One region of the Serratia sp. GW822-FHT06E05 genome, then DNA from elsewhere that is predicted to be linked to it. Evidence: predicted binding sites of a transcription regulator. Region 1 holds the regulator's gene; each other region holds the start of a gene.
What was found. Region 1 encodes Fur, which represses iron uptake genes when iron is present. Its sites were predicted from a motif close to ATAATAATGAGAACNACTATCAA; they were not measured.

Region 1 (7,908 bases):
AACATCTTCCAGGACGAGAAAGACGTCAAATTCATGGTTATCGCGCCATTCACCATTTTCTAAACCTACCTAGAGCTTTCGAGTTGCAGCTGGTGCAGATAACGACGCTGCGGCTTGAAAGATGGCGGGTATATTCCCCGGCGGCAGAGCCGGGGTCATTTAACGGGAATAACACGATGAAAAAAATCATGATGATGTTGGCTGCGGTAGCCACGTTGAGCGCCTGTGTACAGCCTGCGGCACCGCCGGAAGATGCCAAATTGAAACAGGCCTACAGCGCCTGTATCAACACCGCGGAGGGCTCACCGGAAAAATTGCAGTCATGCCAGGCAGTGCTGAACGTACTGAAACAAGAGAAACAGCATCAACAGTTCGCCGAGAAAGAAACGGTGCGGGTGATGGATTATCAAAACTGCATTCAGGCAGTTCATAGCGGTAACGGCCAGGCCTATGACGCCAAATGTGGCCAGATTTGGAAAGAGATCCGCGATAACAACAATTAAGGACGATGATAAAAATGAATAAATTCAAATTGAGCGCGCTTGCCGCACTGACGGCAACCATTGGGTTATTTGGCAGCGTGGGGAACGCGATGGCCAATCAGCCGCTGGTGGATCAACTGAGCCAGTTGAAACTGAATTTGAAAATGGTCGATAACCGGGCAGCCGAAAACGGTCTGGATTGCGGCAAGCTGGGTGCCGACTGGGCGGCTTGCAACAAGGTGCTGATCGGCCTGACCAACGACAATCAGGAGATCAAAGGTCAGGACTGGGCGATTTACTTCCATAGCGCCCGTCAGACCCTGCGTGTGGATAACGACCAGTTCAAGATATCTCACCTGACCGGTGATCTGTACAAGCTGGAACCTACCGACAAATTTACCGGCTTCCCTGCGGGGAAAACGGTAGAGATCCCGATTATCACTGAATATTGGCAACTGTTTAAAACCGACTTCGTGCCACGTTGGTACGCCACCTCGGGCGATGCCAAGCCTAAAATTCTGGTCAATACCGATACCGAAGATCTGAACCAGTTCGTTGCGCCCTTTACCGGCGACCAGTGGAAGCGTACCAAAGACGACAATAACATCCTGATGACGCCGGCCTCGCGCTTTACGAAAAACGCCGAGCTAAAAACCTTACCCACCGCGTCGTTACGTGGTCAGATAGTGCCAACGCCGTTGCAGGTTAAAGTGCATGCGCAGGATGTTGATCTGAGCAAAGGCGTTGCATTGGAGCTGAGCGCATTGTCCAAACCGGCGGCGGACGCCGTAGCCCAGCGTTTCGCGCTGTTGGGAATAACCAGTAACGCAGCCGGTTATCCGATCAAGACCGATATTCAACCGGGAAAATTCAAAGGCGAGTTGGCGGTACCGGGCGCTTATGAATTGATCATCGGCAAGCAGGAAGCGCGAGTCATTGGTTTCGATCAGACCGGGGTGTTCTATGGCCTGCAGTCCATCTTGTCATTAGTGCCTACCGAAGGTAGCGCCAAAATCGCTATGCTGGAGGCCAAAGATGCGCCGCGCTTCCAGTATCGTGGCATCTTCCTGGATGTCGCACGTAACTTCCACCAGAAGGATGCGGTGTTGCGCTTGCTGGACCAAATGGCGGCGTACAAGCTCAATAAATTCCACTTCCATCTGAGTGATGACGAAGGTTGGCGCATCGCCATACCGGGCTTGCCGGAACTGACCGAAGTCGGTGGGCAGCGTTGCCACGACTTGAGCGAAACCACCTGCCTGTTGCCGCAGTATGGTCAGGGTCCGGAGGTTTATGGCGGCTTCTTCTCTCGCCAGGATTACATCGACATTATCAAGTACGCCAAGGCGCGCCAGATTGAAGTGATCCCGGAAATCGATATGCCGGCGCATGCCCGTGCGGCGGTGGTCTCAATGGAAGCGCGCTATAAGAAACTGCATGCCGCCGGTAAAGAACAAGAGGCCAACGAGTTCCGTTTAGTGGATCCAACCGATACCTCTAACACCACCTCGGTGCAGTACTTCAACCGCCAAAGCTATCTCAACCCTTGCCTGGATTCATCCAAACGTTTTGTCGACAAGGTGATCGGCGAGATTGCCCAGATGCATAAAGAGGCCGGGCAGTCGCTGAGTACCTGGCACTTTGGCGGTGACGAGGCGAAAAACATCCGGTTAGGTGCTGGTTATACCGATGTGAACAAGCCGGAAGCCGGCAAAGGCGTCATCGATCAGAGCAAAGAAGACAAGCCATGGGCAAAATCTCAGGTCTGCCAGGCGATGATCAAAGATGGCAAGGTCGCCGATATGGAGCACCAGCCAAGCTACTTCGGAGTAGAAGTCAGCCAATTGGTGAAAGCGCATGGGATCGACAGAATGCAAGCCTGGCAGGATGGCCTGAAAGATGCCAAAAACGCCAAGGCCTTTGCTACCCAGCGTGTCGGGGTTAACTTCTGGGATACGCTGTATTGGGGCGGGTTCGACAGTGCCAATGACTGGGCGAACAAGGGCTACGAACTGATCCTTTCAAACCCGGATTATGTCTACATGGACTTCCCGTATGAGGTGAACCCGGACGAGCGTGGTTACTACTGGGGAACGCGTTTCAGCGATGAACAGAAAATGTTCAGCTTTGCGCCAAACAACCTGCCGCAAAACGCCGAAACCTCGGTTGATCGCGATGGTAATCACTTTACCGCCAAGAGCGACAAGCCCTGGCCGGGGGCTTACGGTATTTCCGCGCAGATGTGGAGCGAAACCCAGCGTACCGACGAGCAAATGGAGTACATGATCTTCCCTCGTTCGCTGTCGGTGGCCGAGCGCGCATGGCACCGGGCAGCGTGGGAGCAGGATTACCGGGCGGGCCGGGAGTATAAAGGCGGCGAAACCCACTTCATCGATACCAAGAAGCTGGACCGCGATTGGCTGCGCTTTGCCAACCTGCTCGGTCAGCGTGAGCTGGCAAAACTGGACAAAGGTGGTGTGAACTATCGGTTGCCGGTGCCAGGCGCCCGAGTGGTGGGAGGCAAGCTGGAAGCCAATATTTCGCTGCCGGGACTGGGCATTGAATATTCCACCGACGGCGGCAAGCAGTGGCAGCGTTACGATGCCAAGGCCAAGCCAAGTGTTAGCGGTGAGGTACTGATCCGTGCAGTCAGCCCGGACGGCAAGCGTTATAGCCGCGCCGAGAAAGTGTAACTCCTGAACAACGGCCCGTCTGTTCGCAGGCGGGCCGTTGTTACTTGACCAGGGCAGCGTCCGGCGTAATCGGACATGAATTCGACTATCGGGTGCGTTTTTTCCGGGATTGCCGGTACCTGTTAATACCGAACCAAGCTCTGTTGCTCATCCGCGTGTCGGCGGGTGGGGGAGTGCTGAGAGTGTAAGTGGGAAGCGAGAGAAGTGCTGTAGAGAAGTGCCGCTGCAATTGTTGTATTTAACGTTGTGAACTTTCCCCGGCCTGTCCGGGGATTTTTTATCCTATTATCGCAGGCACAAAAAAACCGCCGTTAAGGCGGTTCTCAATGCCGGTTAGGACATTATTTTTTGTCGTGCAGGGTGTCGTCTTCGCGGCAGTCACCGGTCTCACAGTGGCCGTACAGGTACAGGCTGTGGTTGGTGAGCTTGATGCCGTGTTGTTTGGCGATATCACGCTGACGCACTTCGATAGACTCATCGCTGAATTCGATCACTTTGCCGCAATCCAGGCAAATCAGGTGATCGTGGTGATGTTGCTGGGTCAATTCGAACACGGACTTGCCGCCTTCGAAGTTGTGACGGGTCACAATGCCGGCATCATCAAATTGGTTCAGTACGCGGTAAACCGTAGCCAGGCCAATTTCTTCGCCCATATCTATCAGTTTTTTGTACAGATCTTCCGCACTGACGTGATGGCATTCCGGATTTTGCAGTACTTCCAGGATTTTGAGTCGCGGAAGCGTGACTTTTAAGCCGGCCTTCTTCAATGCGGTGTTGTTGTCAGTCATGCGGATTCAGTCCTGTTACTATGCTAATCAAGTTGAGGCGTTCTCGCCTTTGGCATCGGTCGGCACAAAGAGTTAATTGCGTCTCATTATAGAACCGGTTGCTCTAAATGGAAACCGCCGGTTGTTAACAAAGCTATAATTGCACAATTGCATGTTATACATGCAACGTCTTGATGAATGGGATAAACCGAAAACTCAGTCTACCTTGATGGTGTGGGAAGTTACAAATCTGTAGCTTCTATTGCAGTAATTTGTACTGCCAATGATGGCCCTGCCGGCACACTATGCACTTTGCAGGGCTTTTGTTCAACCTTTGGCGTTACCCGACGATTTCGGCCAGGCTCAGCTCTTCGACGATTTGTTTTACCCAGCCTTCAACACGTTCGTTGGTCAGCTCAGGTTGGCGATCTTCGTCAATGGCCAGGCCGATGAAATGGCTGTCGTTGGCCAAGCCTTTGGACGCTTCAAAGTGGTAACCCTTGGTTGGCCAGTGGCCTACGATCGCGGCGCCACGCGGTTCAATGATGTCGCGAATGGTACCCATCGCATCACAGAAATACTCTGCGTAGTCTTCCTGATCGCCACAGCCGAACAGCGCAACCAGCTTGCCGTTGAAGTCAATTTCTTCCAGCGTTGGGAAGAAATCGTCCCAGTCGCACTGCGCTTCGCCGTAGTACCAGGTTGGGATACCGAGCAGCAGGATATCGAAAGCTTCCAGATCTTCTTTGCTGCTTTTGGCGATGTCATGAATTTCAGCTACCTCTTTACCAAACTGCTGCTGAAGAATTTTCTGGATCATCTTGGCAATGTTTTCGGTATTGCCAGTGTCGCTGCCAAAGAAAATGCCTACATTAGCCATATCGCGTATAACCTTTAAATTCAATAAATTGCATTCACGATGTTAGCGTTGACTACGATAACACCGATTAAAATGATGCCATGGCAAGAGATTATCTCTTACCGGTAAGTGCGTATCATGCCAGAAATTTACCCCGGGTATTTATCACTTTAATGCGATGCCGGGTGGAATAAAGCGGTGTTGATCGGGCGTCATCCTTAACGCCGCGCCGCATGTGCGGCTGCAATGATCAATGTTCTGGCTGCTCGTCCGCCAGTTGTGCCAGCAGCATTTGCTCAATAAGCTCGCTGCGGCTGATATTACGCTGTTCCGCCAGTTTGTTCAGGGCGTCCACCGCATCCGCATTGATCTTCAGTTCCACACGCCGTAAGCCACGGACTTTATCGCGTCGAAGCTGATTACGCTTATTGATTCTAAGCTGTTCATCTCGGGATAGCGGGTTGGTTTTCGGGCGCCCCGGACGGCGTTCATCTGCGAACAGATCCAGCGTCGTGCGATCCGTTTGTTCTTTTGCCATAGGTAGCGGTACTGCAAGGGAGTTTGCATCAAAAAGCGCTTACACGCTTCCGGACGGTTCGGTTAACACACTTCGGGCCAATAAACCCTAACCCAAATTCACCCCAGCCTGACGTTAGCGAACACGCTCGGCACGGCGGCAAAATTATAGCGCGCCATATTACCCCAGCAGGTAGAGCGACGACAATGCTTAACTGAGCCGAAAACGCGCTAAGCCGTTATCTTTAGCGCGTTTTTTCATCAGATGGTGACTTTGGGAGAGAAACGGCCCATTTGTCGGGCCTGGCGCGACTCAGGCTTCGCCGAGAAAGCGGTGAATGGCGCGCAACACCGCCTCCGGTTTTTCCGCATGAACCCAGTGTCCGGTACCGGCAACGACGTGAGCGCGAGCCTGCGGGAATTGACGGGCAATATCTTCGCGATAGCTGTCCTGCACGTAAGGCGACAGGCCGCCGCGGATAAACAGCGTCGGGTGAGGCCAGGCCGGCACTTCCTGCCAGCCGGTGATGTTCTCGTACTCTTCGATCAGCACCGGCAGATTGAAACGCCATTCGCCCTGGTGGAAGGATTTCAGCAGGAACTGGATCACGCCTTCCTCATTCAGGTAGCCGCGCATCAATTCCGCCGCCTGCTGGCGTTGGGTAATGCCCGCGGCGCTTACCGCCTGCAACGCGACAAAAATTTCGTCGTGGCGGCGCGTTTGATAGTCCACCGGCGCAACGTCAATGATGATCAGCTTCTCCACGCGCTGCGGGGCGATTGCCGTCAGCGCCATGGCCGCTTTGCCGCCCATCGAGTGGCCAATGACAATGACCTTCTCCAACTGCAAATCGTCCAGCAACGTCAGCAGATCCTGCGCCATCTCCGGGTAGGTCATGACCTCAGAACGCGGTGACAGGCCGTGGTTGCGCAGATCGACTTTAACTACGCTGTGCTGCTGGTTCAGGTCGCGCGCCAGCACGCCCAGGTTGTCCAAATTGCCAAACAGCCCGTGGATCAGGATCACCGGCAGTGTATCGGACTCGGTGGCCAGCAGTTGATAATGTAATTTCATGGCGAAGTTCATACTGAGAGAGATTCAGATTAGGTTATCATGATTAAAACACTCGATGAATAAACCCGTCGCCTTTCAAGCGGCAGCGTTGTTCGCTGTACTTGCTGCAACTTAAAATCCATAGGATAAAACGTGGATTTTTCATGATAAGGTGCAGGTTTGGCAGCGCCGGTGTCCGGCGGGCTATAGGTATTAGTCTGCTTTTGCCGCATTGGGGCACATTGTTATGTTCGCCTCTGCGCTTTTAACCATATAATCCCATGGCTTGAATGCCGGATCTGGCTTCAGGTTCTAAGTAGAAAAAAACAGTACTGGATAAAGATGAAAACTATTGAAGTCGACGAAGAGCTCTACCGCTATATTGCCAGCCACACGCAACATATTGGTGAGAGCGCGTCCGATATTTTGCGCCGTATGTTGAAATTTACCGCAGGCCAGCCGTTACGTGCAGCGCCGGCCGCCAGCGCACAGAGCGCAGAACAGGAAAAAATCGTTGCCGCATCGCGCCCGCGCGATCGCGTGCGTGCCGTGCGTGAACTGTTGTTGTCGGATGAGTACGCCGAACAGAGCAAAGCGGTAAACCGTTTTATGCTGGTACTTTCTACCCTGTATACCCTCGATGCGGCCGGCTTTGCCAGCGCCACCGATGCGTTGCATGGCCGTACCCGTACCTATTTTGCCGGCGATCAGCAAACCCTGTTGGCGAACGGAACGCACACCAAGCCAAAGCACGTTCCGGGCACGCCTTACTGGGTGATCACCAATACCAATACCGGTCGCAAACGCAGCATGGTTGAACACATCATGCAGGCTATGCAGTTCCCGACGGAACTGACTGAAAAAGTTTGCGGCACTATCTAATTTAGCGAACAGCCCGTCATGGTGGCCGTGAGCGACATATTGCCAGGCCGCAGGACAGGGATTAGGGAGATATGTCGATGGCGAATAACCCACGTGCCGGGCAGCCGGCTCAGCAAAGCGATTTGATCAACGTAGCCCAGCTGACGTCGCAGTACTATGTACTGCAACCGGAAGCGGGCAACGCCGCACACGCGGTCAAGTTCGGGACTTCAGGCCATCGCGGCAGTGCGCTGCGCCACAGCTTTAACGAAGCCCACATTCTCGCTATCGCGCAGGCGATTGCCGAAGTGCGTCATCAGCAGGGTGTGACCGGTCCATGCTATGTGGGCAAAGACACCCATGCGCTGTCGGAGCCTGCCTTCATTTCAGTGCTGGAAGTGCTGAGCGCCAACGGCGTTGATGTGATCGTGCAGGAAAATAACGGCTTCACGCCAACGCCTGCGGTCTCCCATGCCATCCTGTGCCACAACCGTAACGGTGGGGCATTGGCCGACGGCATCGTGATCACCCCGTCCCACAATCCGCCTGAAGATGGCGGCATCAAATATAACCCGACCAACGGCGGCCCGGCGGACACCAATCTGACCTCGGTGATTGAAAAGCGCGCCAATGAATTGCTGTCTCTGCAGCTGAAAGGCGTTCAGCGTCAATCGCT
Region 2 (7,908 bases), on a different contig from region 1:
GAACCTGTTCTTCGGCTTCGCACTGTTTGGCATGTTAGCCATGGGTGCAGCCCATGCCACAGAGGCCTGTTGGCCGCGTAAAATCGAAACCTCTCACGGCGTAGTGACCCTGCAGCAGCCCCCTACCCGCATCGTTTCCACCAGCGTAACCGTCACCGGCACCCTGCTGGCGATTGATGCGCCAGTGATCGCCAGCGGCGCCACCACGCCCGGCAGCCGTCTGGCGGACTCACAAGGTTTTTTCCACCAATGGAGCGCTATCGCAACGCAGCGCGGCGTAAAGCGCCTATACATTGGTGAACCCAACGCAGAAGCCATTGCCGGTGAAGCGCCTGACCTGATCATCATCTCCGCTACCGGCGCCGACTCCGCCGTACGCCTGTACGATCAGCTGTCCGCCATTGCCCCGGTGCTGGTGGTCAATTACGACGACAAAAGCTGGCAGGCGCTGGCGATAGAGCTGGGCCAGGCCACCGGGCACGAAGCCAAGGCGCAAAAAATCGTTGATGATTTCGATAGCCGCGAAAAGTCGCTCAAACAGCGTATGACGCTGCCGGAACAACCGACCTCCGCTCTGGTCTTCAGCGCCGACGGCAAGTCAGCCAACCTGTGGACCGCCGAATCTTCCCAGGGGCAAATGCTCAAGCAGCTGGGTTTCACCCTGGCGGTTCCGTCTGACAAGTTGAACAACAGCCGCAGCATGGGTATGCGTAAGGACATCATTCAGCTCGCCGGGGAAAACCTGGCGGAAGGGCTGAACGGCCAGACGCTGATGCTGTTTGCCAACAACGAAAGCGATGCGCAGCGGCTGATGGCCAATCCTTTCCTCGCTCACCTGCCGGCGGTGCAGCATAAGCGGGTTTATGCGCTGGGCAATGACACCTTCCGACTGGACTACTACAGCGCCAGCAACCTGCTGACGCTGTTGGAAAAACAGTTTATTTCTCAGTAGATCCCGCGGCGGGCTGGAGATCGCTTTCCTGCCCGCCAAGGCTCACCTGACGCAGACCTTTCATCGCGAACGCCAGTACCACACCCAGTACCGCCACGCCAAAACCGAAGCTGGTTGAAGTCATGGCCGGCAACATAAACGCCCCCATCGCCCCCAGCAGCAGGGCACCCAATGCGTCCCCCACCACGTTTTGCGCCGTCCACAGGCCATTAATGCGCCCCAGGAAAGCATCCGGCGTCAGGTTCTGAATCAGCCCGTACTGCAGTAATGAGTTCAATGCGCTCAGGTAGCCAAACACCACCAGGAAGAACAGTGCCAGACCGTACCAGGGCATCAGGCCGAACAGGCCGATAGCGACAAACGCGCCAATCGCCGTCATCAGCATCATCCAGCCCGGCCGCGCCACGTGCGCCACCCGGCCACTGGTAAAGGCGCCAATTGCCGCGCCCAGCGGCACGGCGGAATACATAAAGCCCAGCTGCGCCGCACTGACCTGCCACATGCCGGACATCGCCGGGTACAGCACTCGCACCGCGCTGGCCATGGTCAGCAACGCGCCGATCAGCGCCACCATGCCAATCACCCGGTTACGAAACAGGAAGCCAAATCCCCCGGCCAGTGCGCGCAGCGGATGCTCACGCGGCTGAGGGGGTGGCAACAACTGTGGCAGCTGCAATAAAGGGATCAACGTCAGCAAGGTGCCGAAGGCCGCCAAAGCGTAGTTCCAGGTCACGCCGGCGTTGGCAATCACCAACCCGCCGATCGCCGGGGAAAGAATGGAGCCAAAACGCACCGTCAGCATGCTGATGGCACCGGCCTGAACGATATTTTCACGCCCAACCAGCGCAGGCGTCGCCGCCAGCAACGCCGTCACGCCTACCGCCCCGAAGAACCCGTCCCAAACCGCCAGCAGATAAATCAGCGTTAATGACGGCGCAGGTAAAGCGGCGTTTAAACAAAGACCGATAAACCCAATACCACAGGTGGAACGAGCGAAGAGGATCAGACGGCGGCGCTCGTAGCGGTCAGCCAGTACGCCCCCCATCAGCAAACCGGCAAACATGCCGCTGCCGGCCAGCGTCACGGACAACCCGACCAGCAACGTCGACCCGGTCAGGGCCTGGATCTGCACCGGGATGGCAATGGCCATCAGCCCGAGCGCCAGAATGGAAATAAAACGCGCGCAGAACACAGCGCGAAAGGCGCTATTGGTCTTAAGCAGGCCAAAATCAAGCAAAATAGAGGGCTTACTCATTAGCTTTCTCACCACAACTAAAGAAAAGGGGCAGCGTCTGTGCTGCAATAGCGAAGGGACTCATGGTACCATAGATGAAAACAATCAATAATGATAATAAATATCATTCATATTCAATAAAATAATGGATTGTTATGTTACGGATTACACGCAATTGCACACCGTCCATTCCGCTGTCCAGGGACCGTCTTACGGGTGGCACTCCCCGCTCATTTCGTCGCAAGCTGCTTGGCTTGCTGATTGCCGTTTGCGCCCTGTTGGTCGTCATGCTGCTCAGCCTGTCGCTCGGTGCCAAATCTATCCCCTTCGACACGGTTATCCAGGCGCTCAACGGCCAATGTAGCGGCGCCGACTGCACCATCATTACCAACGCCAGGCTGCCGCGCACGCTGATCGGCGTGCTCGCGGGTATCGCCCTTGGCCTGTCCGGCGTGCTGATGCAAACCCTCACCCGCAATCCGCTGGCCGACCCCGGCATTCTCGGCGTTAACGCCGGCGCGGGGTTTGCCGTGGTATTGGGCATCACTTTCTTTGGTGCCGCCCACGTCGGCGAATATCTGTGGTTCGCCTTTGCCGGCGCAATGTTTGCCGCCCTGCTGGTGGCGCTGATCGGCGCATTGGGTGGCAGCAGCCTGAACCCGGTTCGCCTGACGCTGGCCGGCGTTGCGCTGGCGGCGGTGCTGGAAGGCATGACCTCCGGCATTTCCCTGTTGAACCCGCTGGTCTTCGATCAGCTGCGTTTTTGGCAGGCCGGTTCGCTGGATATTCAAAATATGCAGGTGGTGCGCACCGTTGCCCTGCCGATCCTGCTGGGCACAGCAATCACGCTGTGGATGAGCAAATCGCTGAACAGCCTGAGTATGGGCAATGAGTTAGCCACCGCGCTGGGCACCGGTATCGTCCGCACCCAGTTGCTGGGGTTGCTGGCGATCACATTGCTGTGCGGTGGCGCCACCGCCGCCGTTGGTCCGATAGCCTTTGTCGGGCTGATGATGCCGCACATTGCCCGGCGACTGGCCGGCTCCGAGTTGCACTGGATGCTGCCGTGGACCTTGGTATTGACCCCTATCCTGCTGCTGAGCGCCGATCTGATCGGCCGCTTCCTGGTCGCCGGTGAACTGCGCGTTTCCATCGTCACCGCGCTTATTGGCGCACCGCTGCTGATTATGCTGGTTCGTCAACGCCATATGTTCAGGAGGCAGCGCTAATGTCGATGTCCGCAGCCCGTCTGATGGCCAACCACAAAATGCGCGCCTTGTCGCGCCCGGCGCTAACCGCGCTGCTGCTGTTGCTTGCCGCTCTGGCACTGGCGATTTATGCCCTGGGTTCCGGCGCTCTGTCGCTCAGCGCTCTGCAGGTGATCGATGCCTTACGCGGTGAAGGCCCGGCCAACCTGTCGGTGATCGTTACCCAGTGGCGTTTGCCTCGCGTGATAATGGCGCTGTTGTTAGGTGCCGCGCTCGGTATCAGCGGCGCCATCTTCCAATCGCTGCTGCGTAACCCGCTCGGCAGCCCGGACGTCATCGGTTTTAATACCGGCGCTTACAGCGGCGTACTGGTGGCAATAGTGCTGTTTAACGGCGGCATTCTCGGCATCACCTCCGGGGCACTGGCCGGTGGCTTGCTGACCGCCGCGCTGATTTATCTGCTGGCATGGCGCAACGGCGTCGAGTCATTCCGTTTGATTATCGTCGGTATTGCCGTTCGCGCCCTGCTGGTGGCCGGCAATACCTGGCTGATCATCAGCGCTTCGCTGGAGTCCGCCATGACCGCCGGACTGTGGAGCGCCGGTTCGCTCAACGGCGTGACCTGGGCGAAAAGTTTGCCGGTGCTGGCGGTGATTGCGCTGTGCTGCCTGTTGCTGTTGATGCTGGCCCGCCGCATGCGGCTGCTGGAGATGGGCGATGACACCGCCTGCGCACTCGGTGTGCCGGTGGAGCGCTCACGCGTGCTGCTGTTATTGGTCGGCGTTACCCTGACTGCCGCCGCCACCGCCGTCGCCGGGCCGATCTCCTTTATTGCGTTGGTGGCCCCCCAGATTGCGCGACGCCTGTGCGCCAACCGCAGCGTCCTGTTGCTGACAGCCCTGACGGGTGCCCTGTTGCTGCTGCTCGCCGATGTCGCGGCGCAACGCCTGTTTATGCCTTATCAGTTGCCGGTCGGGGTATTGACCGTCAGCCTGGGCGGCATTTATCTGATTTGGCTATTAATCCGTGAGTCACGAAAAAAATGAATGCTGAACTCTTACAGCCCGCGCCGTTACGCGCCGAAAACCTGACGCTCGGCTATGACAAAAAAATCGTCGCGCGCGACCTTTCCGTTTCTATTCCGCACGGTGAACTGACGGTCATTATCGGGCCGAATGCCTGCGGAAAATCGACCTTGCTGCGCACTCTTAGCCGCCTGATGCAGCCGCAGGCCGGTGCCATCTGGCTCAACGGCAAACACATTAGCGACTATGCCACCAAAGAGGTGGCTCGCCAGTTGGGGCTGTTGCCACAAAGCTCGACCGCGCCGGGTGACATTACCGTGTTTGATCTGGTGGCACGCGGTCGCTATCCGCATCAGCGCCTGTTCAGCCGCTGGCGTGAAGAAGACCAGCAGGCGGTCGAACAGGCCATGCGCTCCACCGGCGTGTTTGAACTGGCTGAACAGCCGGTTGATACGCTTTCCGGCGGACAGCGTCAGCGGGTCTGGATTGCCATGGTATTGGCGCAGCAAACGCCGTTGCTGCTGTTGGATGAGCCGACCACCTGGCTGGATATCAGCCATCAGATCGACTTGCTGGAACTGATGCGCCAGTTAAACCGTGAAAATGGCCATACGCTGGTGGTGGTGCTGCACGATCTCAACCATGCCTGCCGTTACGCTACGCATCTGATTGCCATGCGCGACGGTAAAGTGGTGGCCGAGGGGGCACCGAAGGATATTGTGACGCCGGAATTGATCGAAAAGGTCTACGGTCTGCGCTGCATGATCATTGACGATCCCGTCTCGCACACGCCGTTGGTGGTACCGCTGGGTAAGTAATCGAGATTGTAGGGGCCCAGCATGCTGGGCCCGCGTTAATCGGGACGAATGTATTCGTCCCCTACCATCACTGGGTATTATAAAGCGCGAAGTATGCGGTTCAACAACGGTCCTAATACCTTGAACGACGTTGGTGAAACGATATCCACGTGCGCGCAGTCCAGTTCATGAACCTGTAGCGCGTCCACATATTGCGACCAGGTCTGCTGAACATCCATCCCCTCCTGCAACGTCTGGCGCGCGACAAACAGCGTCGCCTGTCCTTTGAAGTTCGCCGTATGGGTGGCTGAAAGCAGACGAACCGAATCGGCATAGTTGGCTTCGATATTATCGAACATGGCTACGCGGGTTTCGCCCAATGCCGGATCCAGCGCATCTTCAGACACCGCCAGGAACTGCTGACGTTCGCGCTGAACTTCTTTCAACACGTTGTCATCCAACATCACGTCCCAGTTTTGCGTTTCCGGCGGATAGGTATCCAGCAGCCCAAGGAAAGCCACTTCTTCACCCTTTGCCTGTAAGCGCGCGGCAATGCCTTGTGCCAGAGTGCCGCCCAGCGAGTAACCGATAAAGTGATACGGGCCGTGCGGTTGCACTTGCAACACCGTCTCCAGATGCGCGTCGCATACCTGGTCCATATTTTCGCTCAGCGCCAACGGGCCATCCGGCCGTGGTGACTGAATACCCACCAGCGACCAGTGCTGATCGATATAGCGCGGCAACACGCTGAACTGCCATGAGAAGCCGGATGCCGGATGCAGGCAGAACAGCGTTGGTCCTTCGGTGGTGCGCAGCGGCAGAACGCGGTCAAAACCGGTTTTGTCAGCTTCTTCCTGGGTGCGTTCTTCGGCCAACAGCTGCGCCAGCTGTTCCACGCGGGAAGCCACCATCACCTGGCCTACCGACACCGCCTTGCCCAGTTCACGCCGCAGCTCCGCCGCCAAACGCATCGCCAACAGCGAGTGCCCGCCGAGGGCAAAGAAGTCATCGTCGGCAAACACGGTTTCGCGTTGCAGCAGGCGGGCGAACACCGCAGCGATCGCCGTCTCCAGCCCCGCTTGCGGCTCACGCCCTGCGGCGCGGGCAGCGCCCTGCGGTTGCGGCAACGCTTTACGATCCAGCTTGCCATTGGCACTCAGCGGCAGAGTATCCATCTCGACCAGCGCCACCGGCACCATATGCGGCGGCAGGCGATCGGCCAACGCTGCGCGGAGCGCGTCAAGATCAAGGCGCACACCGGGCTGCGCCACCAGATAGCCCACCAGTTGACGAGCATCGCCGCCGCCAGGATCGGTTGGCGTATTTTCCAGCACCAGCGCGTGAGTCACCGCCTGTTTAATCCCCGGCAGCGACAGCAAAGCATGGTCGATTTCACTCAACTCAATACGTTGCCCACGTATTTTTAACTGATCGTCACTGCGGCCAAGGTATTCCACCTCGCCTCCCGGCAGCCAACGGGCGACGTCACCCGTGCGATACATCCGCCCGCCATCGCCGTCAGGATCGGCCACAAAGCGGCTGGCGGTCAGTTCCGGTCGTCCCAGATAGCCGTGCGCCAGTTGCACACCGGTAAGGTACAAATCACCGGCGACGCCCGGCGGCACTGGCCGCAGGCGCGTATCGAGGATGCGTAAACCGGTGTTCCAAACCGGTAAACCAATCGGCACATTGGCGCCAGTGACGGCTGCCAAGGCTTCGCCCCAGGCCGGATGCCAGCTGACGTCCACCGCCGCTTCGGTCGGCCCGTACAGGTTATGCAACGGCACCGCAGTGCGGCTTTGCCACAGGCGGCACAGTTCCGCCGGCAAGGCTTCACCACTGCAAAATACCTGGCGTAACGGCGCACAACACGCCACCGCCTGCGGGCTATCCAACGCGCTGACGAAGGCCGCCAGCATCGAAGGGACAAAGTGCATGGTGGTGACACGATGTTGATCAATCAACTGGAGCAACTGTTCCGGATCGCGATGCGCTTCAGGCGGGGCCATCACTAACTGGGCCCCCACTATCAGCGGCCAGAAGAATTCCCATACCGAAACGTCAAAACTGCAAGGCGTTTTCTGCAGCACCACATCGCCTGCCGCCATAGGATACTGATGTTGCATCCACAGCAACCGGTTGGCGATCGCCTGATGCCCCACCAACACGCCTTTCGGTCGTCCGGTCGAGCCGGAGGTAAAGATAATATAGGCCGGGTGATGCGGCGTCGGTCCATTGAGCGTGACGTTGGCTGCGCTGTCTATCGGCAACGGCGCGTCATACAGCAAGATCTCACCCTTGCCGGCAAAACGTGCCTGCTGGGTCGGTTCGGTGATAATCAGGCGCGGCGCAGCGTCCTCCAGCATCATGCCAAGACGCTCGTCAGGATAACCGGTATCCAGCGGCAAATAGGCCGCCCCGGCTTCGACGATGGCCATTAACGCCAGAGACAAAAAGACCGAGCGCGGTAAGGCGACGGCAACGATATCACCCGGTTGTACGCCCTGCTCCGTCAACTGACGCGCCAGCGCGGCAACCTGCTCACGAGTTTCGCGATAGGTAAATTGGTACTGCGCATCGGCCAGCGCCGGGGCGTCAGGGGTTTTCTGCGCCTGCTCCGCCAGCAGCCCGCTGAGGGTTTGCGCCTTCACCGGATGTGCCGTGTCATTAACCCGGGCCAACAGTTGGCGGT
Region 3 (7,908 bases), on a different contig from region 1:
GCGAGTAGGCGACGTTCAGCCCCCAGAGAATGGAGAAGGTCATCCAGCCGCGGCTGGATTCGCGGGCGATGGCCCCCATCACCGAGACGCAAGGGACGTACAGCAACACAAAGATCAGGTAGCTGTAGGCGGAAACCCCTGAGCCGAATTTGCTGCTCATAACGCCCATTGAGCCGACGTCCATTTCCCCATCGCCCTTGCTGGCCTCAATCGGGTTGGACAGTACGCTCAGGCTGAAGGTGTCTTTCAGCCCTTGCCAGGTGGTGTCCAATGCGCCACCCAGTTCATCCAGCAGGTTAAAGTTGACGGCATCAAATTCGGTGCTGTTGATATGTTCGGCGGTGTACAGGGTATTTAGCGTACCGACCACCACTTCTTTCGCCATGGCCCCGGTCACCAGGCCGACGGTAGCCTGCCAGTTGTCACTGTGCACGCCCATCGGTTTCAGCAGCGGCGTCAATACTTTGGACACCGACGCCAGCGCCGAGTCATTAATGTTATCTACCGGCTTGCCGCTGAACGAAAAGCTGTTCAGGCCGCCAATAAAGATGCTGGCAACTACAATCACCTTACCGGCACGCAGCACAAAGCCTTTCAGGCGCTGCCAGGTTTGCAGCAGCAGGCTTTTCAGGTGTGGCACGTGGTAAACCGGCAGCTCCATCACGAAGGGGGAAGCTTCACCGCGCATGATGGTGTACTTCAATACCAGACCGGTGAGGATTGCCACCACAATACCCAGCATATACAAAGAGAACACCACGCCTGCGCCGTCCTGGCCAAAGAAAGCAGCGGCAAACACGGCGAAGATCGCCAGCCGAGCCCCGCAGGACATGAAGGGCGCCATCATGATGGTAATCAGGCGTTCGCGCTGCGCATCCAGCGTACGTGCGCCCATGATCGAAGGCACGTTACAGCCGAAGCCGACGATCAGCGGCACGAAGGACTTGCCGGGCAACCCGAGCGCCTGCATCAGGCGGTCCATCACGAATGCCGCACGCGCCATATAGCCGGAGTCTTCGAGGAACGACAGGAACAGGTACATCATGCCAATTTGCGGCACCAGCGGCAGCACGGTGTTGATACCACCACCGACCCCCTGCGCCAGGAAAATGGTCAACCATTCAGGGAAGTGCAGGGTATAGCCCAGCCATTGAATACCCTGAATAAAGATTGCCGCCGACCCGATATCGAAGATCGGCTGCAGTGCGCCGCCGAGGTTGATGGCTAGCAGGAACATCAAATACATCACCAGCAGGAAGATGGGCACCCCTAACCAGCGGTTGAGGATCACTTTATCCAGCGCTTCGGTCAGACGGTTCGGCATGGCCTGTTGTGAATTGCTCACGGCATCGCACAGGGTGGCGATTGACTGATAACGCGCATCGGCAATCACCAGTGCAGGATCTTCCTGCTGTTGCCGCTGCAGCGCCTGTTTGGCCGCCGGCAGCAGGGCCGCCGCAGGGCCGGCAAGCTGGTGGCTGTAGATATCGCCTTCCAGCATCTGCAGCGCCAGCCAGCGACGTTGTTCGCTTGGCAGGGTCTGCGGCATGGCGTCGCTCAGCGTGGTCATTTCCTTGAGCAGCAGCGGCGGGTAGTTCACCAGCGCTTTTAATTCGTTGAACTGATGGTTGTCGATCATCTGCTTCAGCACGCCAATGCCGTCGGCTTTGGTGGATACCATCGGCACCACCGGACAGCCGAGACGCGCCGACAGTGCCGCGATATCGATATTAATTTTTTGGCTTTTGGCGATATCCAACATATTCAGCGCGACAATGCAGGGGATGCCCAGCTCCAGCAGTTGCAGCGTCAGGTATAGATTACGTTCCAGATTGGAAGCATCGACCACGTTGATCAGCAGATCGGCGTCGCCGCTCAGAATGTAGTGGCAGGCAATTTGTTCGTCGAGTGAGGTTTGCTCCGAGATGGTGGTCAGGGAGTAGGTGCCGGGCAGATCGACCAGTTTGACCTGTGATTGCGGCGTGGTGAACAGGCCTTCTTTGCGTTCTACCGTCACGCCCGCCCAGTTACCGACCCGCTGGCGTGCCCCGGTCAGCTGGTTGAACAGCGTAGTTTTACCGGAGTTGGGGTTGCCTATTAAGCCAATAGTGAGTTTTTTCATAATTTAGCGTGATATCAGTCAATGGAAGTTGGGCCAGGCAAGATGCATGGCCAAAGCAAGGCGGCTCAGGACTAGCCGTCGAGCAGGATCAGGGCCAGATCTTTCCTGCGCAGCACCAGGCTGACGCGGCGGGTTTTTATTTCTATGGGATCACCCAATGGTGCGACGCGTACCACTTCAAAAGACGAGCCCGGCAGCATGCCGAGGGATAAAAGTTTTTGGCGATAAGCCGGGCCGATTTCATTGGCGAAGCCGGCGATCTTATAAGACCGTTTAGGCAGAAGATGCATGTAACCTTCTCTAAGCCCAGGCTATTGGGCTGGTGATGATAAAAGAACGTTCCAATGGCAGTCCCGAGATAAAAACCACGAGCTGCCGACGCTTTCAATCCATGAGGCAATGCAGTGAACACGCAAAATAATAATAGTGAGAATAATTATCGTATTCAATACAAAAAATAGGGGTATTGGTAACCAAAGGTTGTGGCGATCACATTTAGAGAATGCAATTGCCTGACAGCGCTATTTTTATCACCCAGCCTGGTGGGGTGCAAATGCGAATGGTGAGTTAAATCAGTTACGTATTTGTAGTGAATTTTTCCGGTTTGAAAAAAGTAGTGACAGATTCGACAGCTTTGATTCGGTGACGTCAATATCGGTATTTATTAGGCAACATATTGCCGGCTGAATACGAGCGCTAAGCATTTGTGTTTCGCTGAGAAATACCGGAATGAGAATTTAATGTTAATAGAGATGTTAATAAATGGCTATTTAGCGTGGCTTTCAGGCTTAAAACCGGAATTATCAGGGCTGTCGGCGGCAGCGAATAAAAATGCGGGTTTATTGAGGCGGGTCAAAAAATGATGAGGGTATTTAGCGGAAAAGGGAGGGGTTAACCCCCTCCCTGTGCCTCATGCGTTTTCTGCTGGCCGCCTGACTACGACTTTCTGCCAAAGGCCGCCGCCAGTGCGTCACCCATGGCGCTGTTGCCTGCCGAGGTGTTAGCGCCACGCGGTTTGGACTTATTGGCCTGCGGTCGCGAGGTGTTGTCCTTGGCCGGTGCTGAATTGCCACCGCGCCGTGGGGAACCTTCACCCGGTTGCTCGTCCAGACGCATGCTCAATGCAATGCGTTTACGTTGCAGGTCCACTTCCATCACCTTCACTTTGACGATGTCACCGGCTTTCACCACGGTGTGCGGATCTTCGACAAACTTGTCCGCCAGCGAGGAGATATGCACCAACCCATCCTGATGCACGCCGATATCAACAAAGGCACCGAAGTTGGTGACGTTGGTGACCGAACCTTCCAGGATCATTCCCGGCTGCAGGTCGTTGAGGGTTTCCACCCCTTCGGCAAAGGTTGCGGTTTTGAATTCCGGACGCGGATCGCGGCCCGGCTTCTCCAGCTCCTTCAGGATGTCGGTCACCGTCGGCACACCGAACTTCTCGTCGGTAAAGTCGCTGGCCTTCAGGCTGCGCACCGCCGCCGGGTTGCCCATCAGATCCTGCAGAGCCTGATGAGTTGCGGCCAGAATGCGTTCGACCACCGGGTAGGTTTCCGGGTGAACGGTCGAGGCGTCCAGTGGGTTGTCGCCGTGGTTGATACGCAAGAAGCCGGCGCACTGTTCAAAGGCTTTCGGCCCCAAGCGACTGACTTTCAGCAGCTGTTCGCGGTTGCTGAAGCGGCCGTTTTCGTCACGCCAGGTGACAATATTCTGCGCCATCATGCGCGTCAGGCCGGCTACGCGGGTTAGCAGCGGCACCGAGGCGGTATTCAGATCCACACCGACGGCGTTCACGCAGTCTTCGACCACGGAATCGAGCTTTTTCGCCAGTTGGCTTTGGCTGACGTCATGCTGATACTGGCCGACGCCGATGGATTTCGGATCGATTTTGACCAGCTCGGCCAGCGGATCCTGCAGACGACGTGCGATGGATACCGCACCGCGCAGCGAGACGTCGAGGTTAGGGAATTCCAGCGCCGCCAGTTCGGAAGCGGAGTACACCGAAGCGCCGGCTTCGCTGACGATCACCTTTTGTGCTTTGACTTCGCTGAACTGCTGTTGCAGGTCGAGGTAAAAACGTTCGGTCTCGCGCGATGCGGTGCCGTTGCCGATGGCGACCAGCTCCACTTTATGCTTGATGCACAGGGCGGCGACGATGGCGGCGGCTTTAGCGGCCTGACCGGTGTGCGGGTACACGGTGTCGGTGGCGACCAGCTTGCCGGTAGCATCGACTACCGCCACTTTGACCCCGGTACGCAGGCCCGGATCCAGCCCCATGGTGGCGCGCATACCGGCCGGTGCCGCCATCAGCAGGTCATGCATGTTACGGGCAAAGACGTTGATCGCTTCGTCTTCCGCGCGTTCGCGTACCGTGCTCATCAGCTCGGTTTCCAGATGCAGCAGCACCTTGATACGCCAGGTCCAGTTGACCACCGCTTTGCGCCAGGCGTCCGCCGGAGCATCATTCAGGCGCAGATCCAGGTGGCTGATGATGATCTGCTCCGCCTGGCTTTCGCGTGGGGCTTCTTCAAACTGCGGATCGGCATTCAGCGCCAGCTGCAGTACGCCTTCGTTACGGCCGCGGAACATGGCCAGCGCACGGTGCGATGGCACCTGGGCAATGGGTTCATGATGATCGAAATAGTCGCGGAACTTGGCCCCGGCTTCTTCCTTGCCTTCCACCACTTTGGACACCAGGTGCGCATGTTTCCACAGGTAGTTACGGACCTTGGCCAGTAATGCGGCGTCTTCGGCGAAGCGCTCCATCAGGATATAACGCGCGCCGTCGAGGGCGGCTTTTACGTCCGCTACGCCCTTGTCTGCATTAACGTAACCTTCGGCCAACTGTTCAGGTTGCTGCTGAGGATCCTGCCACAGCGTGTCCGCCAGAGGCTCCAGACCGGCTTCAATCGCGATCTGGCCGCGGGTGCGGCGCTTCGGTTTGTAAGGCAGGTAGAGGTCTTCGAGTTCGGTTTTGCTTTGCGTGGCGGTGATCGCCGTCGCCAGCTGTTCGGTCAGTTTGCCCTGCTCGTCGATCGATTTAAGGATGGTCTGACGGCGGTCTTCCAGTTCACGCAGATAACCCAGGCGGGTTTCCAGCTGGCGCAGTTGGGTATCGTCCAGACCCCCGGTGACTTCCTTACGATAGCGTGCAATAAAGGGCACGGTATTACCTTCATCCAGCAGACGGATGGCGGAGTCAACTTGCTCCGGCCGGGCCTGCAGTTCTGTTGCAATAATGCGGCTCAGTGGGTCATTCATAAGTCTGGTATCTGTTGAGAACGGTTGGTAAACAGGGGGACAGTTATACGGATTGCGCGGGGAAAATGCCAGTGGAGCGGGCCGCCTCTCGACAGTCATAGCGCGTAAAGCGGCCTGTACTGCGGCGGCGGGCGGTCGCTCGGAAAAAACTGAAATCTTATTTTACGTACTCGATCTCATTCACGTACCACAGGGCATCGCCGACTGGCGTATTAACGGTGGCGGCATCACCCACTTCTTTTTTAAGCAGCGCGCGGGCCATGGGCGAATCGATGGAGATGTAGTCTCGGCGGCCAAAAATCTCGTCATAGCCGACGATGCGAAAGCGTTTAGTGTCGCCGTCCTCGTTTTCCACTACCACCCAGGCACCGAAAAACACTTTGCCTTCCTGCTGCGGGGAGTAATCGACAATCTTTAATTGCTCGAGGCATTTGGTCAGGTAGCGTACGCGGCGATCGATTTCCCGCAGCCGTTTTTTGTTGTACTGATAATCGGCATTTTCACTTCTGTCGCCGAGGCTGGCTGCCCAGGTCACTTTTTTGGTGACCTCTGGCCGATCTTCGCGCCAGAGAAAGTCTAATTCCTGCTTTAGCTTGTCGTAACCTTCGCGGGTTATCAGCTGCGTTCTCATCGTGGTTCCGCCTTTAGGGACATATCAAAGGGAAGGACGTCATTGCGTTGGCAAAGTGTCGCATAAACTCGCATCGGGCTGTAGGCTGCTGTTGCACAATCCAATGAGCGTTAATCATCGGCCACGCGCAAAATTGCCGGTGCTGGCGTTTCTTATCGCCCCGGCTGAGTTACACTGCCGAATCAGCCGTCGGGTATGCCGCCAGCCAAAAGACGCAGTGCTTCTAAATTTAACCTATGCGCATCGGGATTTTGGCGAATCGTCGCGGGCATTTTGATGAAAATTGTTGATAAATGGGCAAAAGAATAAGCTTTGTAACAATTTCGTCTAGAATATATACCATTAAACGCTGTCCGAAATGACAGGGTTTTTTAACAATATTCACGTCAGGCAATAAAGCCTTTGGGAGTAATACAATGCAAGAGAATCATAAGATTCTGGTCGTCGATGATGACATGCGCCTGCGTGCGCTTTTAGAGCGTTATTTAACCGAACAGGGTTTTCAGGTTCGCAGCGTAGCCAACGCTGAGCAAATGGATCGCTTGCTGACTCGTGAATCATTCCATCTGATGGTGCTTGACCTGATGTTGCCGGGCGAAGATGGTCTTTCCATCTGCCGCCGTCTGCGCAGCCAAAGCAACCCTATGCCGATCATTATGGTGACCGCCAAAGGTGAAGAAGTCGACCGTATCGTTGGCCTGGAAATCGGCGCTGACGATTACATCCCAAAACCCTTCAACCCGCGTGAATTGCTGGCCCGCATCCGTGCGGTGTTGCGCCGTCAGGCCAATGAACTGCCGGGCGCTCCTTCACAGGAAGAGGCGGTGATCGCCTTTGGTAAATTCAAACTGAACCTCGGCACCCGCGAAATGTTCCGCGAAGACGAGCCTATGCCGTTGACCAGCGGCGAATTCGCAGTGCTGAAGGCGCTGGTGAGCCATCCACGCGAACCGCTTTCGCGCGACAAACTGATGAACCTGGCCCGCGGCCGTGAATACAGCGCCATGGAACGCTCCATCGACGTGCAAATTTCTCGTTTGCGTCGCATGGTCGAGGAAGATCCTGCGCATCCACGCTATATCCAGACCGTTTGGGGTCTTGGCTACGTCTTCGTCCCGGACGGCAGCAAGGCATGAGACGATTGCGCTTTTCACCGCGTAGCTCGTTTGCCCGAACCCTGCTATTGATCGTCACCTTGCTGTTCGTCAGCCTGGTGACGACCTATCTGGTGGTGCTGAACTTCGCCATCCTGCCCAGCCTGCAGCAGTTCAATAAGGTGTTGGCCTACGAAGTTCGTATGCTGATGACCGACCGGCTGCAGCTGGAGGATGGTACTTTGCTGGAAGTGCCACCGGCGTTCCGTCGCGAAATCTATCGCGAACTGGGCATTTCTCTCTACACCAATTCTGCGGCGGAAGAGAGCGGTCTGCGCTGGGCGCAGCACTACCAATTCCTCAGCCAGCAAATGGCGCAGCAGCTCGGCGGGCCCACCGACGTGCGAGTGGAAGTAAACAAAAACTCACCGGTGGTGTGGCTGAAAACCTGGCTGCAACCGGATATCTGGGTGCGTGTTCCGCTGACTGAAATTCACCAGGGCGATTTCTCGCCGCTGTTCCGCTATACCCTGGCGATTATGCTGTTGGCCATAGGTGGCGCCTGGCTGTTTATCCGTATTCAGAACCGCCCGCTGGTGGAGCTTGAGCACGCCGCTTTGCAGGTGGGAAAGGGCATCATTCCACCGCCGCTGCGTGAGTATGGCGCATCGGAAGTCCGTTCGGTAACGCGGGCCTTTAATCAGATGGCGTCGGGCGTCAAGCAGCTGGCAGACGACCGCACATTGCTGATGGCCGGGGTGAGCCACGACCTGCGTACGCCACTGACGCGTATC
Region 4 (7,908 bases), on a different contig from region 1:
TCGCGCACGCCAATGCAGTGGGACGACAGCGTCAACGCCGGTTTCAGCTCAGCCGCGCCCTGGTTTGCGGTCAATGCCAACTATCCGCAGATCAACGTGGCGCGTCAGCGCGAAGAAGCCGATTCGGTACTGAATTTCTATCGGGCGCTAATCCGTCTGCGCAAGCAGGATCCAGTGTGGATCGAAGGTCGCTATCAGTTACAACTGGCGGAACATCCGCATATTTACGCTTATAGCCGCACCCTGGGTACGCAGCGGAGGTTGGTGCTTTGTAATTTGAGCAACGAGGCGCAACGGATAAATTCACGGGTATTAGCGCTGGGTGAATGGCAGCTGGCATTAGGGAATTATCAGGACAGCGGTGAGCTGCAAAGGCTGCGCCCATATGAAACTCGAGTCTATCAGCGGCAAAAAAATCTCAGCTGTATTTAATCCCGGCCGTGTTCGCTCTCCTCGGATGCAGCTGGCTGCATCCGAGGAGACAGGATCAGAAATCTACCGTCGCCTGCAAACTCAGGCTACGGGGTTCGCCCTCGATCACACGCAGGTTCCCTGCACTGGACTCATAATATTCACGGTTGAACAGGTTTTTGACGTTCAGCTTAATCTGGGTGTGTTTACCCACCAGTTTGCTGTCCCAGGCAATAAACGCATCCGCCACGGTATATGCTGGCATGGTAAAACTGTTTTCCGGATCGCCGGCGCGGCGTCCGACATAGCGTCCGCCGCCACCAAGGCGCACATCACCAGGCACTAACGGCACAGTGATGCGATGGCTGAGGTACAGGCTACCCATATTGGTTGGGGCGTTGACCAACCGGTTACCGACGTTATCCGGATTGAGGTTGTCTTCGACAATCTGGGTTTTGTCGTAACTGTAATTGGCCGTAAGATCCCAATCGTGGGCCACTTCACCGTTGAGTTCCAGCTCAATGCCGGTGGAGCGAGCCTTAGGAATGCTGCGGGTCACGCCGTTGATGAAGATCGACATGTTTTCTTCATCTATACGGTACAGCGCCAGCGTGGCATCCACCGCCGGAGTGATTTGCCATTTGCCGCCCATTTCATAGGTCGTGCCGGTTTCAGGCGTCGCGACGTTACCGTTGTCATCCACCGCCGTCGAGGGGGTAAAGGACTGACTGTAGTTGGCGTACAGAGAAACGCCCGGCGTCAACTTATATACCACGCCAGCCTGCGGCAGGAATTTGTTGCCTTTGTCATTCAGTGTGTTTTGCGGGTTTTGGAATCCGTTGCTGTTGTTCTGGTAGTACGACTGGTAGCGTGCGCCCAGGACGGCAATCCACTGGTCAGTTAAATGAATGCTGTCTTTGGCGTAGACCGAGCGGCTATATAAGCGGCTGCGCAGATTACTTAACGCATCATTGTAAGTGCTGCTGTTGGTTATCGGCGTTTCGCCGTAGACCGGATCGTACATATTAAAGGTATTCGACACCTTGCCGCGGTAAGAGTAGGCCTTGTACGTTTCATTTTTTTCATAGTCAACGCCAACCAGCAGGTCATGCTGCATGCTCAATACCACCGGCGACCCGTTTACGTCCCAGGAATAGTAAGAGGTTTGATGGTTGAAGCCGCGGTTGGCATCCGCCCGGCGTGAAACCACACCGGTTGTAGTGTTGATGGCGGTGGCGCGCACTTCGTTGCTGTCATAGCGTCGCTGCATCCAGGCATAGTTAAAACGGGTGGTCCAGGTACTGTCCAGCGCGTACTCATAATGAGTATTGAGGCGTTTGTTTTTGCCCCAGGCGTGGTTGGCATAGTCGTCCAGCCTGCGGTTATAGGGGACATCGACCGGCGTGCCATTGATAAAGGCAGTGCCGCGATCGTAAGGAATATCGTACTTATACTCACTGTAGGCTATGTTGAAGGTCGCTTTATCACCATACCAACTGAGTGAGGGGGCTAACAGCGTATGTTCATTGGTGCCAAAATTGCGCCAGTAATCCTGATGCTGACGCTCGGCGATAAAACGGAAAGCAAAACCGTTTCCCAAAGGGCCGGTGACGTCGAGGGTACCACTGCCGCCACCAAAGCTGCTGGTGGCACCGCTGATGCGGGTATTCCAGTCGTATTGCGGTTTTTTGCTGATTAGATTAATGATGCCGCCGGGATTGAGAATTCCGTACAGCAAAGAGGCAGAGCCTTTCAACACCTCAACGCGATCGGTGGTGGCATCCATGCTCAACCCCTGATTGCTGCGGACACCGTCGACAAATACCGAGCCGTCAGAGTTGACGCCAAAGCCGCGTTTGACAAAGCCGTCCTCCGTGCCGCCCAGGGTATTACCTTGAGTCACGCCGCTGACGAATTTCATCGCATCATTGACGCTTTTAACCTGAAAGTCGTTAATGATCTCAGGCGTGACGACGCTGACGGACTGCGGCACGTCACTGAGCGGAGTGGCTGTTTTACTCCCCGTTGAGGCCGTGTCGGCATTGTAACCCTCAGTGGGAAGTGAGCGCGTGGTCACGGTAAGCGTGTCATCTTCGGCCCAGACGGTGGTCATGGCCAGCCCCGGTAAAACGGTGACGAGGAGGGGAAGTGTACGAAGCGCCGGATGCTTTTTTGTTTTAGTCGGACGTGGGTTTTCTACCTGATGCATACCATTCCATATCAAATTAATAAATAAAAACGATTATCATTATTATTATAATTTGCATATGTAGGATTTGTGTAGTGAATGTTTATCAAGCGCGCACTGGTGGGGGAATTTGACCACATTGTTCCGTGTTGGATTTGGTCGGCGGTGTTTTTATCTGAAGATTAATCGCCAAGATAACGATATCCGCTCCCTTGCTCTTCAGGCTGCCGCAGAGGTGACAGCTTGAAACATAATAATATTTTTAAATTTTCAATTAGCTGATGCCAGTCCGGTGAAAACTGGCAATAATATCTGTCTGACAGCACATTTTGCGTGCGACGTCAGGCATGCTGGCCAGCGGGTTGGACGCCGTCATGCAGACAGGATTTTTCGTATTTTTTGCAAGCTTCTGGAAGCAAGATGCACACCACTGAGTTACCTGGTGCCACAAAATTACAGCACGCATTAATCGTATTCCTGCTGGTGTTCGGCCTGTGCCTGTTTGGCATTGTGAGCCGGCCCTCCGGGCTGTTGTCCTCGTTTTGGCCGGCCAATGCGGTGCTGCTGGCGCTGCTGGTGCGTTATCCGGCGCTAGCCAGCCCCTGGGGTTGGCTGATGGCGATTCTGGGCTATATGGCGGCGGATCTGATCACCGGCAGCACGGTCGTGAAAGCCGCATTGCTCAATGGCGCCAACATTACCGGTGTCGCGGTCGGGTTTTTCCTGTTTATGCGTTTGTCGCCGCAGGTCAGAACGCTGGAACGCACCTCGTCCAGCATTTTTCTGTTCGCCATCTGCCTGACGAGCGCGACCGCCACGGGGTTAGTCGGTGCCGGGGCTTCGGTGCTGCTTTTCGACCGCCAATTCCTGCCCGCCATGGCGCTGTGGCTGTCTTCGGAGTTTACCCATTACATTACCCTGATGCCGTTTATCCTGACTTTCCCCACCGACTGGAAAGGCTACCTGCATAGCCTTAACCAGGCGGTGTTCCGCCGCAGCCAGTGGTACAGCATCTGTAGAAAAATGGCGGTGTTAATCCTGCTGCTGGTGGCGTGCATTTGCAGCGTCCTGATCGGCGGCCCCGGTGCGGTGATTTTCCCGATGCCGATCCTGTTGTGGCTGGCAATGACCTTCTCCTTGTTCAGCACCATGATCGCGGTGCTGGCCTATGTATTGTGGTGCCATTTCGCCATCGACATGGGGCTGATTGCGACCAATCTCGACATGAAGCTGTTGCAGAATACGGTGTCGATGCGGCTTGGCGTGGCTTTGTTGGCGTTGGGCCCGATCGCCGTTGCCAGCATGAACTATGCCCGCAATGCATTGTTGCGCAGGCTGGAACATGTGGCGAATCACGATGCATTGACCCACGTATTAACCCGCAGCGCGTTTATGCAGCGCGGTACCAAGCTGGTCAGCCAGAAAGGGGAACACGTCTGCATCATGATGCTGGATATCGACTACTTTAAGTCGATCAACGATCGTTTTGGCCACGCCGGCGGTGACGCGGCGCTGCTGTCCTTCACGCGAGCCATTACCGCTGATCTGCGCGATCAGGATCTGTTTGGTCGCATGGGTGGGGAAGAGTTTGCCATTGTTGCGCCGATAGCCCAGCAGCAGGACGCACTGTCACTGGCCGAGCGGCTGCGCCGTCGTGTGGAAATCGAATCCATCACCATGCCTGCCGGAACCTCGTTGCAAATTACCGTCAGTATCGGCATGGTCACCTGCATTGGTGGGTCAGGCCAAAACCTGGACAACCTGCTGAAAATCGCCGATCTGGCGGTCTACAAAGCTAAAAACAGCGGCCGCAATCGGGTCGCCACGCCAGAATTACTCTCCCGCGCTTATACCGACCTCTGAAGCCCCCTGCGCCCTGTGAATGGTTGACCCCACTAATGGGGTCTAAAATGGTAGAGGGCACCGGCAACTCCGCCGGCGCCACCCCGACTGTCGAATCGACAAGAGGAATCTCCTATGAAATATGTTGATGGCTTTGTAGTGGCGGTGCCGGCCGCCAATAAGGAGGCGTATCTAAAACTGGCGGCTGCGGCAGCTCCTCTGTTTAAGGAATTCGGTGCCACACGCGTTGTTGAGTGTTGGGGCAATGATGTCCCCGACGGCAAACTTACCGATTTTCGCGGTGCGGTGAAGGCCGAAGCCGATGAAGTGGTGGTGTTCAGCTGGATTGAGTACCCCTCCAAGGCGGTGCGTGACGATGCCAACCAGAAGATGATGGCCGATCCGCGCATGAAAGCCTTGGGTGACCAAATGCCCTTTGACGGCAAACGCATGATTTTCGGCGGTTTCGAACCGATCCTGGATCAGTAGCGGAGGGGGATATCGTGAAAATCACCCAACACTTATGGTTTGAAAAAGATATGGATGCGGCGCTGCGGTGCTACATAGATTTGATCCCCGGCTCCTCCCTGACCTGGCATTCTACCTTGCCCGCCGATACTCCCAGCGGCCCGGCTGGCAGCGTCAAACTGGCGACTTTTGTTCTCGGCGACCAGCGCTATGCGGCGATTGAAGCCGGGCCCCTGGATCCGTTCAATCACAGCTTTTCCATCATGGTCGAGTGTGCGGATCAGGCGGAAGTGGATCGGCTGTGGGAAGCCCTGAGCGACGGTGGCAGCGTTGAACAGTGCGGTTGGCTGCGCGACCGCTGGGGATTGAGCTGGCAGATTGTGCCCAAACGGTTGACGGAGCTGATGGCTGACCCCGATAGCCTGAAGGTGAAAAGGGTCACCGAAGCGATGCTACGGATGGTCAAGCTGGATATCGCCGGGCTGGAAGCGGCGGCTCGTGAGTAATATGGCCTTGGCAAATGCCCCGCAGAAGGTACGCCTGCGGGGCGCTTTAGATGATTACTTGTCATTCAAAACCTACCAAAAGTTTATAAATTGACGTAAATCACCTTATTGCATCAATGCTGCTCATCTAAGGCTGATTTTTTATCATTTGTCAGCTCAGGCGAATCGCTGCACTCTAGGGCTAACCTTTTTGCAGCGCAGAGAAAAACAATGGAAAAGACACAGATTCAGCAATTAGTGACGCAATTCCCGCTGGTGCAGGAGCTGATCGACCTTAAGCCGGTGACCTGGTTCAACCCGCAAGCGACGACTTTGCAGGTCGGCTTGCCCCACGTCGGGCTGGGCGCTGAAGACGTAGCTGAGGCAGAACAGCGGCTGGCGCGTTTTGCGCCTTACCTGAGCGTAGCCTTCCCCGAAACTCAAGCCACTAAAGGGGTAATCGAGTCTGAGGTTGTCGCTCTGCCTGCGTTGCAAACGGCATTGAACCAACGCTATGGCCTGACATTGGGCGGGCGGTTACTGCTTAAAAAAGACAGCCATCTCCCGATCTCCGGTTCGATCAAGGCTCGCGGCGGTATTTACGAGGTGCTGGCGCATGCGGAAAAGCTGGCTCTGGAAGCCGGGCTGCTGCAGTTGACGGATGACTACGCCAAGCTGTTTTCGCCGGAGTTCCGCGAATTTTTCGGCGGCTATCGCATTGCCGTAGGGTCGACTGGCAACCTCGGGATGTCGATCGGCATTATCAGCGCTCGCCTCGGCTTTAGCGTCAGCGTGCACATGTCGGCGGATGCCCGCGAATGGAAAAAGCAAAAGCTGCGCGATAACGGCGTCAACGTGGTGGAATATGAACAAGATTATGGGGTCGCCGTTGAACAGGGTCGTTTGCAGGCGGCGAGCGATCCACGCTGCTTCTTCATCGATGACGAAAACTCGCAGACGCTGTTTCTGGGCTATGCCGTGGCCGGTGGGCGGCTGAAACGCCAGTTTGCCGAGAGCGGCATTCGGGTCGATGCTCAGCATCCTTTGTTTGTTTATCTGCCCTGTGGCGTCGGCGGCGGCCCCGGCGGGGTGGCATTTGGCTTGAAACTGGCCTTCGGGGACCACGTACGTTGCATCTTTGCCGAGCCGACGCATTCGCCTTGCATGCTGCTTGGTGTGCATACCGGGCTGCACGACGGTATCTCGGTCCAGGATCTGGGTATCGACAACCAGACCGCCGCGGATGGATTGGCGGTGGGGCGCGCCTCCGGTTTTGTCGGCCGTGCGATGGAACGTCTGCTTGCGGGGTTCTATACCCTGAGCGATGCTGAGATGTTTGCGCTGTTAGGCCTGTTGGATCGACATGAACATATTCAGCTTGAGCCTTCGGCATTAGCCGGCATGCCGGGGCCATGGCGCGTAGCGGCCGATGCGGAGTGGTTGGCGAGCCAGGGGTTGAATGAGGAGCAGATGAACCATGCTACCCACCTGGTGTGGGCAACCGGTGGCGGCATGGTGCCGGAAGCTGAGATGGCGAAATATTTGGCTCAAGCGGCACAAGCGCTTTAAACGGGCAGTAGCGAAATCAGAGTAATGCGCTGCAGGGCGTCGTCACGCGTATCCGGGTAAATGGCTCAATATGGCCAGCGACGCCATAACTTTAGGCCCCCTGGCAAAGGTCACCACGGGGCGGACAGTAAAACATCAGGCGTGGTAAACGCTTCTCAGCCAGGTTTTGGTCATCACCGCTTTCTCAGGTTGTTAGTTAAAGCGCCACATAGCGCAGCGTTGCCACGACGGCCAACCGACGGTTGCGGATCACCTGATCTTCCGGCGGTTCCTGACTTTCAAACAACGTATTAAAGGTGTACCTGTTGGCAACATAGTGGAAGCACAAACTGCTGATCAAGCGATGCACGTCCGTGGCGCAGGCGTCCGGAGTGAATTGCTGCCCTTGTTTACCGCGTTGTAAAATATCCTCCAGCAAGGTCAGGGCGCTTTGATTCAGCGCCTTGATGCGTGACGACTGACGGATGTATTGGCCGCGCATCATGTTTTCCATACAGATCACACGTATGAAGTCGGGGTGTTCCGCATGGTAGTTAAAGCTTTCTTCTACCAGTCGGGTCATGGCCTCTACCGGGGGCAAAGCATGCAAATCCAAGCCCGACTCATGAGCGCGAATATGCTGATAGACGTGTTCCAATACCTCTATGTAGAGCGATTCTTTATTCTTGAAATGATAAACCACCATGCGTTTGGTGGTGGCGGCATGCTCGGCAATGTTCTCCATGCGTCCACCCTTAAGACCGGCTTCGGCAAACTCACTTAATGCCGCAGCGAAAATACGTTGCTTCAGGCCAACGGGGTCATTTTTGCGTTTGGTTGCGGGTATCTCATCATTCATCAAAACATCAGTCACTTATAATTTGGAGGACACCGGTTAAGATTAACCGGGGTCAGCTGGTAATACAATCTGGCAGGTTAGCGCTTTGTGAACATTGTCATCCTAAA

Region 2: a site for Fur is predicted at 2,298-2,320, ahead of fepD (Fe(3+)-siderophore ABC transporter permease). Genes of this name have one in related genera too.
Region 3: a site for Fur is predicted at 2,543-2,565, ahead of feoA (ferrous iron transporter A). Genes of this name have one in related genera too.
Region 4: a site for Fur is predicted at 2,644-2,666, ahead of AC1RKC_RS01060 (TonB-dependent siderophore receptor). Genes of this name have one in related genera too.

The regions. Positions count from the first base shown of each region.
Region 1 is NZ_JBXALM010000007.1:43,196-51,103, reverse strand. Features, by position in the region: gene chiP (chitoporin ChiP) at 1-63, shown strand, start outside; gene chiQ (ChiQ/YbfN family lipoprotein) at 177-503, shown strand; gene AC1RKC_RS16450 (beta-N-acetylhexosaminidase) at 518-3,175, shown strand; gene fur (ferric iron uptake transcriptional regulator) at 3,517-3,963, opposite strand; gene fldA (flavodoxin FldA) at 4,283-4,822, opposite strand; gene ybfE (LexA regulated protein) at 5,052-5,339, opposite strand; gene ybfF (esterase) at 5,631-6,404, opposite strand; gene seqA (replication initiation negative regulator SeqA) at 6,714-7,253, shown strand; gene pgm (phosphoglucomutase (alpha-D-glucose-1,6-bisphosphate-dependent)) at 7,331-7,908, shown strand, end outside.
Region 2 is NZ_JBXALM010000014.1:59,897-67,804, reverse strand. Features, by position in the region: gene fepB (Fe2+-enterobactin ABC transporter substrate-binding protein) at 1-952, shown strand, start outside; gene entS (enterobactin transporter EntS) at 939-2,207, opposite strand; gene fepD (Fe(3+)-siderophore ABC transporter permease) at 2,342-3,415, shown strand; gene fepG (iron-enterobactin ABC transporter permease) at 3,415-4,440, shown strand; gene AC1RKC_RS23400 (ATP-binding cassette domain-containing protein) at 4,437-5,237, shown strand; gene AC1RKC_RS23395 (enterobactin synthase subunit F) at 5,315-7,908, opposite strand, start outside.
Region 3 is NZ_JBXALM010000011.1:139,999-147,906, forward strand. Features, by position in the region: gene feoB (Fe(2+) transporter permease subunit FeoB) at 1-2,122, opposite strand, end outside; gene feoA (ferrous iron transporter A) at 2,194-2,412, opposite strand; gene AC1RKC_RS21375 (Tex family protein) at 3,059-5,389, opposite strand; gene greB (transcription elongation factor GreB) at 5,547-6,020, opposite strand; gene ompR (osmolarity response regulator transcription factor OmpR) at 6,437-7,156, shown strand; gene envZ (two-component system sensor histidine kinase EnvZ) at 7,153-7,908, shown strand, end outside.
Region 4 is NZ_JBXALM010000001.1:233,426-241,333, forward strand. Features, by position in the region: gene AC1RKC_RS01055 (glycoside hydrolase family 13 protein) at 1-432, shown strand, start outside; gene AC1RKC_RS01060 (TonB-dependent siderophore receptor) at 488-2,524, opposite strand; gene AC1RKC_RS01065 (sensor domain-containing diguanylate cyclase) at 3,020-4,462, shown strand; gene AC1RKC_RS01070 (DUF1428 domain-containing protein) at 4,577-4,930, shown strand; gene AC1RKC_RS01075 (VOC family protein) at 4,945-5,415, shown strand; gene dsdA (D-serine ammonia-lyase) at 5,626-6,963, shown strand; gene AC1RKC_RS01085 (TetR/AcrR family transcriptional regulator) at 7,160-7,801, opposite strand.